3 regions of the Micromonospora sp. NPDC047756 genome follow, and region 2 is predicted to be linked to each of the others. Evidence: riboswitches for the same ligand, from Rfam matches in the RefSeq annotation. Region 2 holds a riboswitch; each other region holds the start of a gene.
What was found. A riboswitch is a leader RNA that binds a small molecule or an ion and turns the genes downstream of it on or off. The one in region 2 is predicted to bind cobalamin.

Region 1: linked by a shared signal. The riboswitch ahead of ACZ6NZ_RS24555 (ribonucleoside-diphosphate reductase subunit alpha) and the one ahead of ACZ6NZ_RS32150 (acyl-CoA thioesterase) in region 2 are both predicted to bind cobalamin.
Region 3: linked by a shared signal. The riboswitch ahead of ACZ6NZ_RS07625 (acyl-CoA thioesterase) and the one ahead of ACZ6NZ_RS32150 (acyl-CoA thioesterase) in region 2 are both predicted to bind cobalamin.

Annotation. Positions count from the first base shown of each region.
Region 1 covers NZ_JBVJGQ010000007.1:306,871-310,773, forward strand. The annotation lists gene ACZ6NZ_RS24550 (enolase C-terminal domain-like protein) at 1-1,269, opposite strand, end outside; cobalamin riboswitch at 1,702-1,919, shown strand; gene ACZ6NZ_RS24555 (ribonucleoside-diphosphate reductase subunit alpha) at 2,112-3,903, shown strand, end outside.
Region 2 covers NZ_JBVJGQ010000014.1:23-3,925, reverse strand. The annotation lists gene metE (5-methyltetrahydropteroyltriglutamate--homocysteine S-methyltransferase) at 1-954, shown strand, start outside; gene ACZ6NZ_RS32165 (TroA family protein) at 1,038-1,436, opposite strand; gene ACZ6NZ_RS32160 (TroA family protein) at 1,406-1,936, opposite strand; gene ACZ6NZ_RS32155 (LysE family translocator) at 2,013-2,639, opposite strand; gene ACZ6NZ_RS32150 (acyl-CoA thioesterase) at 2,643-3,089, opposite strand; cobalamin riboswitch at 3,286-3,502, opposite strand; partial or broken gene ACZ6NZ_RS32145 (hypothetical protein) at 3,707-3,903, shown strand, end outside.
Region 3 covers NZ_JBVJGQ010000002.1:560,824-564,726, reverse strand. The annotation lists gene ACZ6NZ_RS07645 (PadR family transcriptional regulator) at 1-126, opposite strand, end outside; partial or broken gene ACZ6NZ_RS07640 (helix-turn-helix domain-containing protein) at 281-420, opposite strand; gene ACZ6NZ_RS07635 (carboxymuconolactone decarboxylase family protein) at 617-1,180, opposite strand; gene ACZ6NZ_RS07630 (alcohol dehydrogenase catalytic domain-containing protein) at 1,206-1,514, opposite strand; gene ACZ6NZ_RS07625 (acyl-CoA thioesterase) at 1,577-2,023, opposite strand; cobalamin riboswitch at 2,219-2,435, opposite strand; gene ACZ6NZ_RS07620 (copper resistance CopC family protein) at 2,545-3,903, shown strand, end outside.

The sequences.
Region 1 (3,903 bases), on a different contig from region 2:
ACGCATCCGGGTGGAGTAGCCGGGCTGGCTGGGCAGGACGTATCCGCTGCCGGAACCGGTGTCGCGGATGATGCAGGGATCGGTGAAGTGCTCGTGCAGGTGGTCGACGAACTCGGTGACCCGGTTGGTGAGGTCCCCCGAGATCGCGACGTAGTCGAGCACCGACACGTGTTGGACCATCTCGCACAGCCCGACACCGCCGGCGTGCGGGCACACCGGGACGTCGAACTTCGCGGCCAGCAGCAGCACGGCGACGATCTCGTTGATGCTGGCCAACCGGCCGGTGTCGAGCTGGCAGAAGTCGATGGCCTCGGCCTGGAAGAGCTGCTTGAACATCACCCGGTTGTGGCAGTGCTCGCCGGTGGCGACGCCGATCGGAGCGACGGCGCGTCGGACGGCAGCGTGGCCCAGGATGTCGTCGGGGCTGGTCGGCTCCTCGATCCACAGTGGCGTGAACCGGGCGAGGGCGGTGACCCAGTCGATGGCCTGACCGACGTCCCACACCTGGTTGGCGTCGATCATGAGGTTGCGATCCGGCCCGAGGATCTCCCGCGCGATGGCGCATCGGCGGATGTCGTCCTCGAGGTTGGCGCCCACCTTGAGCTTGACGTAGCCGTAGCCGGAGTCGACCGCCTCCTGGCACAGTCGGCGCAGCTTGTCGTCGCCGTAGCCGAGCCAGCCCGCCGAGGTGGTGTAGGCGGGGTAGCCGGTCCGGTCGAGCTCGGCGAGGCGGGCGGCCTTCGTGCTCTCCTTGGCCCGCAGGATGGCCAGTGCCTCGTCGCGGGTCAGCGCGTCGGAGAGGTAGCGCAGGTCCGCGATGTCGACGAGTTGCTCGGGGGTCATGTCGACGAGCAGCCGCCACAGCGGTTTGTCGGCGACCCGGGCGACCAGGTCCCATGACGCGTTCAGCACGGCGGCGAGGGACAGGTGGACGACGCCCTTCTCGGGGCCGAGCCACCGCAGTTGCGAGTCGGAGGTGAGCAGGCGGTAGACCGCGCCCATGTCCGCCGCCATCGTTGCCACGTCCTGGCCGACGAGGAGCTGTGCCTGGTGGACTGCCGCCGCCGCGACGATGTCGTTGCCTCGGCCGATGGTGAAGGTCAGGCCGTGTCCCGCGAGTGGCGCGCCCACGCCGTCGACGCCGTCGGTGTGCAGGACGACGTAGGCCGCCGAGTAGTCGCCGTCCTTGTTCATGGCGTCTGACCCGTCAGCGGTCAGGGAGGTGGGGAAGCGGACGTCTTCGACGGTGACGGCAGTGATCTGCGGCATGCGCTCCTCGCCCAGCTAGGCTAAAGATCAGATGATCACTGGGAGTATACGGAGGGCTGCTCCAGCGCGTCAACGTTGTCGATCACCTCTGGCGTGCAGACATATGATGTTTTCCCGCTCCCGCCGATCCGCCTTGACGCCGATCATGCCGGTTGGCAGGCCAACTCGACGCGCGCGGCGGACCCCGGAGATTGGATGTTCCACCTCGCCGCAACGTATCGACGGCGACGTATAGGCGTGGCCTCCAGTGCCACGGCCCCGATACGTCACATCTTTGTCGAATGTCGACACCCGTGCGCGGAGCCCCGTCTCCGGTGCCCGGCGTCGGTCGGCTGCTGCGTGCTCCCGGGGGTTGGTGACGGTGGTCACCGCATCGCCGTCGACACGCCCGAGACCGACATGTGGGGTGTGACAACGGCTGCGTCCCTATATATGGTGTCGAGCGCAGCTGGTTCGGCCGCTCATCCAGTGCGGTCGAGGCAACAGGGAACCCGGTGGAAATCCGGGACTGTCCCGCAGCGGTGAGTGGGAACGACAGCCGTCATGAGCACTGGGCCACCAATTCGGCCTGGGAAGCGACGGCCAGTAGGAGACCGGCGAGCCCGGTCGTGCCCGCGAGTCCGAAGACCTGCCAGCGCGCCGCGTACCCGCACCCGGGTGGGCGGCGGTCCGAGGCCGCGTGGGACGGCTGACGCCACCTGACCCACGCCGCTGCCGGCGTGCGTCCGTCGGTGTCTGTCTCCTCGCGTCCGGGCCACCAGGTCTCGAACTCCGAGGAGCGAGTGGTGACAGTCACCGAGGTAGTCCCGGCCAGCGGCGACGCGACAGTGCGGCGGACGCCGATGCAGGTCCGCAAGCGCGACGGCGGCACCGAACCCGTGGACGTGAACAGAATCGTCCGGGCGGTCGAGCGGTGGGCCGACGACCTGACCGACGTCGACCCGTTGCGGGTGGCTACCCGCACCATCAGCGGCCTCTACGACGGCGCGACCACTGCCGAACTCGACCGGCTGTCCATCCAGACCGCCGCCGAGATGATCGGTGAGGAGCCGCAGTACTCGCGTCTGGCCGCGCGGCTGCTGGCCGGCTACGTCGACAAGGAGGTGCGTCGACAGGGCATCACCTCGTTCAGCGCGGCGATCCGGGTCGGCCACGCCGAGGGCCTGATCGGTGACGACACCGCCGTCTTCGTCGCCGCACACGCCGCGACGCTCGATGACGCCATCGACCCGGACGGCGACCGCCGGTTCGAGTACTTCGGCCTGCGCACGGTGTACGACCGCTATCTGTTGCGCCACCCCACCAGCAGACTGGTGCTGGAAACCCCGCAGTACTGGCTGCTGCGGGTGGCCTGCGGCCTGTCCCGGACGGCGGGCGAGGCGGTCGACTTCTACCGGCTGATGTCCAGCCTGGCCTACCTGCCCAGCTCACCGACCTTGTTCAACTCCGGCACCCGGCACACCCAGATGTCCTCCTGCTACCTGGTCGACTCCCCGCTCGACGAGCTGGACTCGATCTACGCCCGGTACGCCCAGGTCGCCAACCTGTCCAAGTTCGCCGGGGGCATCGGCATCGCGTACTCCCGGGTCCGCTCCCGGGGCGCGCTGATCCGGGGCACGAACGGGCAGTCCAACGGGATCGTGCCGTGGCTGCGCACGCTGGACGCGAGCGTCGCCGCGGTCAACCAGGGTGGCCGACGCAAGGGCGCTGCCTGCGTCTACCTGGAGCCGTGGCACCCGGACATCGAGGAGTTCCTGCAACTGCGGGACAACACCGGCGAGGACGCCCGCCGCACCCACAACCTGAACCTGGCCAACTGGGTGCCGGACGAGTTCATGCGTCGGGTCGAGGCCGACGAGCCGTGGTCGCTGTTCGACCCGCACGAGGTGCCCGAGCTGCCCGACCTGTGGGGGGAGCGGTTCGACGCCGCGTACCGGCAGGCCGAGGCGCAGGGCCGCTACGTGCGGCAGGTCCCGGCGCGGGAGCTGTACGGGAAGATGATGCGGACCCTCGCCCAGACCGGCAACGGGTGGATGACCTTCAAGGACGCGTCGAACCGGCTCTGCAACCAGACCGCCGAGCCGGGCAACGTCGTGCACCTGTCGAATCTCTGCACCGAGATCGTCGAGGTGTCCAGTGACGCCGAGACCGCCGTGTGCAACCTCGGCTCGGTGAACCTCGCCGCCCACCTCAGCGCCGACGGCATCGACTGGGAGCGGCTGCGCGCGACGGTGCGGACCGCGGTGACCTTCCTCGACCGGGTCATCGACATCAACTACTACCCGACCGCGCAGGCGGCGGCGAGCAACCCCCGCTGGCGGCCCGTCGGGCTCGGGCTGATGGGCCTGCAGGACGCCTTCTTCGCGTTGCGGCTGCCGTTCGACTCGCCGGCCGCCCGCGAGCTGTCCACCCGGATCAGCGAGGAGCTGTACCTGACCGCGCTGGAGACCTCCGCCGACCTGGCGCGCGAGTTCGGCGCGCACCCGGCGTACCCGCAGACCCGGGCCGCGCGGGGCCAGCTCCAGCCCGACCTGTGGGGTGTCGAGGGTACGCAGACGGCACGTTGGGCGGCCCTGCGGGAAGAGGTCGCGGCGCACGGGCTGCGCAACTCGCTGCTGGTGGCGGTCGCGCCGA
Region 2 (3,903 bases):
GAGCTTCGCCAGGCCCGTGCGGCGCACCGGGCCGGTCGGCTCGATGACAGCGGCTATGCCGAGCGGATGCGCGCCGAAGTCGCCCACGTCATCGCCGTGCAGGAACGACTCGGACTGGACGTGCTGGTCCACGGCGAGCCGGAACGCAACGACATGGTGCAGTACTTCGGTGAACAGCTCGACGGGTTCGCCGCCACGGTCAACGGCTGGGTCCAGTCGTACGGCTCCCGGTGCGTACGCCCCCCGATCATCTACGGCGACGTCGCCCGGACCGGCCCGATGACAGTCGCCTGGTCCACCTACGCGCAGTCGCTGACGAACCGACCGGTCAAGGGCATGCTCACCGGACCGGTGACAATCCTGGCCTGGTCGTTCGTCCGCACCGACCAACCCGTTGCCGACACCGCCAACCAGGTCGCTCTCGCGCTCCGCGACGAGGCCCGCGACCTGGAGGCCGCCGGCATCCGCATCATCCAGGTCGACGAACCCGCCCTGCGGGAGACACTGCCGCTGCGCCGGGATGAGCAGCACGCCTACCTGGACTGGGCGGTCGGGGCGTTCCGGCTCGCCACCAGCGGAGTCGCCGACGCCACCCAGATCCACACCCACCTTTGCTACTCCGAGTTCGGCGAGGTCCTGCCCGCAATCGACGCCCTCGACGCCGACGTCACCAGCATCGAAGCGTCCCGGTCAAAGATGGAGATCCTCGACGATCTGCGCACCACCGGCTACGAACGGGGTGTCGGCCCTGGCGTGTACGACATCCACTCCCCCCGCGTACCAGAACAGGCCGAGGTCACCGACGCGCTACGCCGCGCCGTCGCCGCGGTGCCCGCCGAAAGGCTCTGGGTCAACCCCGACTGCGGCCTCAAGACCCGCGGCTACCCGGAGGTCGAACAAGCCCTGACCCGCCTCGTTGCTGGCGCCGCCGAGATCCGCAGCACGCTCACCTGAGCACACGGTGGGGCGGCGTGTCGCCGCCCCACCGTGGCTTACGACAATGCGCATCCGATGTCCGCGTCGGCCGCACGGGCTCGTCAACCTGCGCCGACGGAAACCTGCCGAGCGCGGGAATCCGGGCGGCCGGCGAGGATGGCGGCGAGGATCTCCGCGCCGTCGACGACCCTGGGGCCGGGGCGGTTGAAGTAGGCGGGCCCATCTACCACCCACACTTCGCCCCGACGAACCGCAGGCAGGTCAGCCCAGCCGGGTTGCCCGGCCGCCACGGACAGCTCGTCGACGGTCCGTTCGGGGGTGAACCCACACGGCCCGAACACCACCACGTCCGGGGCCAGGTCGGCAACCACCGACCACAGGTGTGGAGTGCTGTGCGCCCCTGGACCGAGCAGCAACGACCGGCCGCCCGCGGCGGCGATCTGCTCGGGCACCCAGTGCCCGCCAGGCATCAACGGGTCGAGCCACTCGACGAACAGCACCGTCGGCGCGCCGGACGACGGGCCGGGCAGCGCGGCGAGTCGACGCTCGGCGTCCGCCCGGATCTTCGCCGCCCTGCCGCGGTGCCGGTCAAGGAGGCCACGGCGTCGACCGTGTCCAGTATCCCGCCGATGGTCCTCGCCTCCAGGGACACCACCCTGGTATCGAGATCGATCAGCCGAACCGCGTCGTTGACCCGCGCATAGGAGACCGCACACACGTCGCACAGGTCCTGGGTCAGGATCAGATCCGGCTTCACGTCCTCCAGCATCGTGACGTCGAGCTGGTACAACGACGACCCCCGGTGCGGGTCGCCGGCGATCGCCGCCGAGATCTCCCGGCTCGTCAACTCCTCGGGCAGAGACGTCCCCGTCACCACCGGGACATCGGCCAGGTCTCCCGGCGGCCAGTCACACTCGTGCGTGCGGCCGACCAGATGCCCGGTCAGGCCGAGCATGGCCACGATGTCCGTGGCCGCCGACAGCAGTGAGACGATGCGCACACCCGCCTGCCTACCAGGCATGACCGCGCCACGTCCACCTCGCGAGCCGGACCACGGAGGCGGTCACCGCCTCTCGCTACGACCCGAGCGCGAGGCGTACCCCGAGCGCGACGAACGCGGCTGCGCAGATCCGGTTGATGCGCCGCGACCAGCGACCGTCAGTCATGCGACTGCCGAGTCGCCCGGCACCGGCGCCCAGGGCGATGTCGACGGCGAGTTGCACCACGACGAAGACCGCACCGAGAAGCACCAGTTGGGCGGTGGCATTGCCCCGTGCCGGGTCGACGAACTGAGGCAGGAACGCCACGCTGAACAGGATCATCTTGGGATTGAGGAGCTTGGTCACCAGTCCGCGCAGGAAGGCCCGCCCAGAGCTGCCACCCCGCTCCAGCTTCTCGGTAGGCGCGGCGCCGGCGCCGCGCAGGGCCCGCACCCCGAGCACGATCAGGTACGCCGCACCGACCCAGCGGATCACGTCGAACAGCACCGGCGAGGCGGAGATCACCGTGGCGAGTCCGCAGACGACCGCCGCGATGTGCACCACCTCCCCGGTGGCGACGCCGAGCGCGGCCACCACCCCGGCGCGGGTGCCGTAACGGGCGGCGTTGGCCAGCACGAACATCATGTCCGGACCGGGCGTGACCATGAGGACGACGATCGCGGCGAGGTAGCCGACCAGCGTTGCAACGGAGAGTCCGAGCACGATTCAGCCCTCCTCGGCGCCGTCGAGCAGCGCTCGCCGTAGCGCCAACCGGTGCTCGCGGCGGATCTCCGCTTCGCGGTACCGCCGCCGGTCCCCGTCGGTCTCCGTCAACAGCGGCGGCACCGTCCTCGGCTGGCCATCGTCGTCGATGGCGACCATGACCAGGTGGGCGGTGGCCACGTCGGTGGGCGGAACCGCCCGGTCCCACCGGTCGGCGGTCACCTTGACCGCCACCTCCATCGAGCTGCGACCGGCCCAGGTGATCCGCGCGTCGACGTGCACGACGTCGCCGACCCGCACCGCCCGCAGGAACGCGGTCTCGTCGATCGCGGCGGTCACCGCCGGCCCGTCGGAATGGCGGGCGGCGACCACCCCGGCCACCGAGTCGATGAGGTTGAGGATCCGGCCGCCGTGCACCGTACCCATCAGGTTCGTGTGGTGCTGGTCCATGATCTGCGACAGGGTCAGGTGCGACGCCGATGGCGCTCGGCCGGCGATCGTGGTGGTGTCGTGCACAGCGGTAGGTCCGTCCCTCGGGAAACCACACCCCCGGACCACGGACGCACACTGACGAGGACGCGCCCACGCAGAGAGCGCGACACGTCACCCGCTCAGCCCACCCGCGAGGCCGACGGCAGCGCACACGGTTGTGTACGCAGCACTGGCAGGTCTTCGGACTCGCGGGCCCGACCGGCTGCACGCCGGTCCCCTACTGGCCGTCGCTTCCCAGGCCACTGGCCCAGTGCTGATGACGGCGGTCGTTCCCACTCACCGCTGCGGGGCAGCCCCGGATTCCCACCGGGTTCCCTCTTACGACGCCCAGCCACCTCGTGACCGAGCGAACCAGCGCCGCCCGAAGCATAGCTCGCGCGGATGACCTGCTCAGATGCCGGGACTCCCGGGCATCAACGGATTGAACCGCTCGACGATCAACCTGGGAGGGTAGGAGGTCTAGCCCATCCGCGCGAGCCGGACACCCTGTCCGCCTGCCGCAGGCTTATACGAACAACACTCATACCTCCCCGCAAGCATCTCCCGATCGTGGAGGTCCCATGGCGACGAGGACGATGACAGAACCGGGACGGGGCACCCTCTCGTCCTGGGCCGTCGGGCAGCGGAAGCTACGGCCACAACGGTTCACCCCGGCCGCGGATGGACTGCGGTTCGCGTTCTACGGACGGATGTCCACCATCGACTTTCAGGATCAGGCGTCGTCGTGCCGGTGGCAACGCGACCACGCCGAAGGCTTGGTCGCCGGTCATGG
Region 3 (3,903 bases), on a different contig from region 2:
CGCCTTCAACAGGGACGTAACCGTGCTGCGGGTGACCGATAGGTGTCCGTATCGCTCGCGTAGGCGTGTCGTGATGTCGTAGCCATGCGCCGACTGCTCGACGAGGAGTCCGAGGATCGGCAACACCAGGCTGTTCCTTGACGCGTCCAAAGGCACCCAGGCAACCTATAGGCGTATACGTCTAATCACAAGACCGAGCCAGGCGCCCGAGACGACGACCAGGTTGCACGTCAAAGGCGACGCCCTCGCCCACCGACCTAACGTGCAGCCGGTGGCGCGGGTCTGGTCTGGCGATGGAGCTGCGGACATAACGCACGAGAGGAGCGGGCCGTGCTGCGTGAGTCCGGCAGCCTTGCGTAGGTTCGCGAGGCGACGGCCAAGCGCCTGGCGCGCGGCACTGATCCCATCGCTGTCGCCCATCGGCCGCCCTCGGTGGTGAAGACGGGGTGTCTGCGGCGCTGGTGTCGATGAACGCGGTGTGGGAGGTGCCGGCCGTGGATGCGATCGAGTGCCGTTCGTCGTCGGTGAGCGCGCATCGTCGATCACGACCGTGATGGGCTACCACCTTGCCCATCGCGGGTGCAGGCGTCCACCGCTGTCGCCTGGAGGCGGTCCATCAGGGCGTGACGTCGGCGAAGCGAGGCGCGCCCGGCTCGAGTTCGACGCGGGCGGCCCGGGCGGCGAAGCTGATCGCGTGGTACCACCCACAGAGCAGGAACAGGTCCAGCAACTGCGACTCGTCCAGAACCTCGTGGGCGAATCGCCAGATTTCATCATCGATGTCCGCTGCGTCGTGCAGGGCGTCCGCCACCTGAATCAGCGCTTGTTCCCGGCCGGTGGCCCAGCACGGATCGTCCGGCATTCCGTGGGTGAGCGAGGCGATCTCGGTCCGGGTGAGTCCGGCGCGGTCGGCGAAAACCATCAGGTGGACGCCCCACTCGTACTCGCAGCGGCAGCGTGCGCAGGTGCGGAGGATGACGATTTCGCGCTCACGGAGTGTGAGGGATAGTTGCCGGCCGAGTTCGTATCGGCCCCAGTGGCTCATCGCGATGGTCATCGGCAAGTTCTTGGCGAACGTTCGGAACAGGCCGATCGGCGGCATGCTGGTCGGCATCATCGCGGCGAGTTGGGCCTCGACGTCCGCGGTGAAGGGTGATTCGAGCGCGGGTATGCGAGCCATAGCCACCTCCGAGGGCGATTCTGATTCAGAAGCACCATAGCGATTTGTTTTTCGAAGCGCCAGCGTGGTCGCGCCTTGGAACGACAGCGGGGCGAGCGAATGCGATCCCCAGCCCAGCGCGCTGACGACATGCCCGTGGTAGGTGCGTACCGCTGCGAACGACGCGTCGAGCGTCGCGCAGCCCGTACACCTCGTCCCCCGGCTCGAAGTCGGTCACCTCCGCGCCGACCGCCGCCACGACGCCGGCAAGGTCCAGGCCGAGCACCGCAGGCAGCTCGACACGCGCGTGCGCGGCCTTTCCAGCCTGGATCTTCGTGTCGAGAGGGTTGACCAGATCGACGGCGGGGCGGGTTCCTCGGACCGCGCCGGCGCCGCGACGGGCGCACCGCGCACGGGTCAGTCGTCTTCGGCACCGTCGAGCAGCGCCCGCCGCAACGCCAGCCGGTGCTCGCGGCGGATCTCCGCCTCCCGGTACCGTCGCCGGTCCCCGTCGGTCTCCGTCAGCAGCGGCGGCACCGTCCTCGGCTGGCCATCGTCGTCGATGGCGACCATGACCAGGTGGGCGGTGGCCACGTCGGTGGGCGGGACCGCCCGGTCCCACCGGTCGGCGGTCACCTTGACCGCCACCTCCATCGAGCTGCGACCGGCCCAGGTGATCCGCGCGTCGACGTGCACGACGTCGCCGACCCGCACCGCCCGCAGGAACGCGGTCTCGTCGATCGCGGCCGTGACCGCTGGCCCGTCGGAATGGCGGGCGGCGACCACCCCGGCCACCGAGTCGATGAGGTTGAGGATCCGGCCGCCGTGCACCGTACCCATCAGGTTCGTGTGGTGCTGGTCCATGATCTGCGACAGGGTCAGGTGCGACGCCGACGGTGCTCGGCCGGTGGTGGTGGTGGTGTCGTGCACAGCGGTAGTCCGTCCCTCGGGAAACCACACCCCCGGACCACGGACGCACACTGACGAGGACGCGCCCACGCAGAGAGCGCGACACGTCACCCGCTCAGCCCACCCGCGAGGCCGACGGCAGCGCACACGGTTGTGTACGCGGCACTGGCAGGTCTTCGGACTCGCGGGCCCGACCGGCTGCACGCCGGTCCCCTACTGGCCGTCGCTTCCCAGGCCACTGGCCCAGTGCTGATGACGGCGGTCGTTCCCACTCACCGCTGCGGGGCAGCCCCGGATTCCCACCGGGTTCCCTCTTACGACGCCCAGCCACCTCACGACCGGGCGAACCAGCGCCACCGGGAGCATAGCTGGCCAGGGGTGACGGCCCCTCCGCCCGGGAGGTGTTCGGCTTTAGCCATGTGAGGAAAAAGTTCGTCACCTCTTGTAAAAAGTCTCAGCCCAGTGAGGATATTCAGATGCGTCGTCACCCTCAGATTCCTGGGCGGGTGGTCTCGGGCCTCCTCGCGCTCCTCCTCGCCTCGGCTGTCGCTCTCCTCGCGTCCGCTCAGCCCGCCGCAGCTCACGGGACCCTCGCGATGTCCACGCCGGCGGGTGGCGCGACCGTGCGCGAGCCGTTGACCTCGGTGCAGCTGTTCTTCACCGAGAAGGCCGCTGCCAACGCGTTCTTCACGATCACCGCGCCGGGTGGCATCCGGGTCGACAATGGCTGGTCGTACGGGGAGCCGAAGCCGCTGGACAAGCCGGTGCGCGAGTACTTCCTGGTCAACGGTCAGTTCGAGCCACGCGAGTACACGACCGGGTTCCCCGCGACGGTGGCGGTCGCGCACCTGCCGGCCAAGGGCCAGTACTCGGTGAGCTACCTGTCGGTCGCCTCGGACGGCGACCCCGTACGCGGCACCTTGACCTTCCGCTACGACGGGCCGGCGACGGCGGCACCGAAGGGGTGGAGCCCGCCGTCGACCCAGCCGGATCCGGCGCTGTTGGCCACCGCCGAGCAACACGGGTCGTCCGGGCAGGCGTCGGCGGTGCCGACGGTCGCGGTCGAGACCGCCGTTCCGCCGTCCGCGGCAGCGGCCGCGCCGACCGGGTCGACGGACGAGAGCGGTCCGGGAGCAGTCGTCTGGGCCGGCCTGGCAACGGTGGCCACGGCAGCGGTGGCCGGATTCGTCGTCTGGCGTCGGCGGACGACCCCCGCCGGCCGACCCGCCGGCCGTGGCCGTACCTCGCCGACGACATCCGCTCGACGCGGCGCCGGCACCCGTCCCGGGACCAGGACCACCGGCGGCAAGGGCACCGGCAGCAAGACCGCCGGTAGCAAGACCGCCGTCAGCAAGACCGCCGTCAGCAAGGCCGCCGTCGCTAAGACCGACGGCGGAGCCGTCGCTGGCAGAACCGACGCGGGCAGAACCGTCGCGACGACCGGCAGCGCTACGCAGACCTCGGATGGTAAGCGGCGGCCCGGTGCCGTGCCGGCCGCGCGCAAGGAGACCGCGGTCGTCGTGGCTCGGACCGGCGTCTCGGTCGATCCAACTCCGACCGATGAGGACGCGAAAGCCCCCGCCACGACGGACAGTCGACCGCCCGTCGGCTCCGGGGCATCGGCTGAGCCGGATCTTGCCACGGCGACGCCCGGATCCCGGCTGAGCAACACCAGCCTGGCACTGTTCGTCGGTACCCTGGTGCTGGCGCTGCTCGGCGGGTTCGGATTGGCGCGCATCAGCGGCAACGAGGGCCCGGCCGCCAACACCGCCCGGCAGCCGGTCGGCGGTCCGCCCGCCTCCGGCCCGGCAGGGTCCGCGAACGACGGACACCAA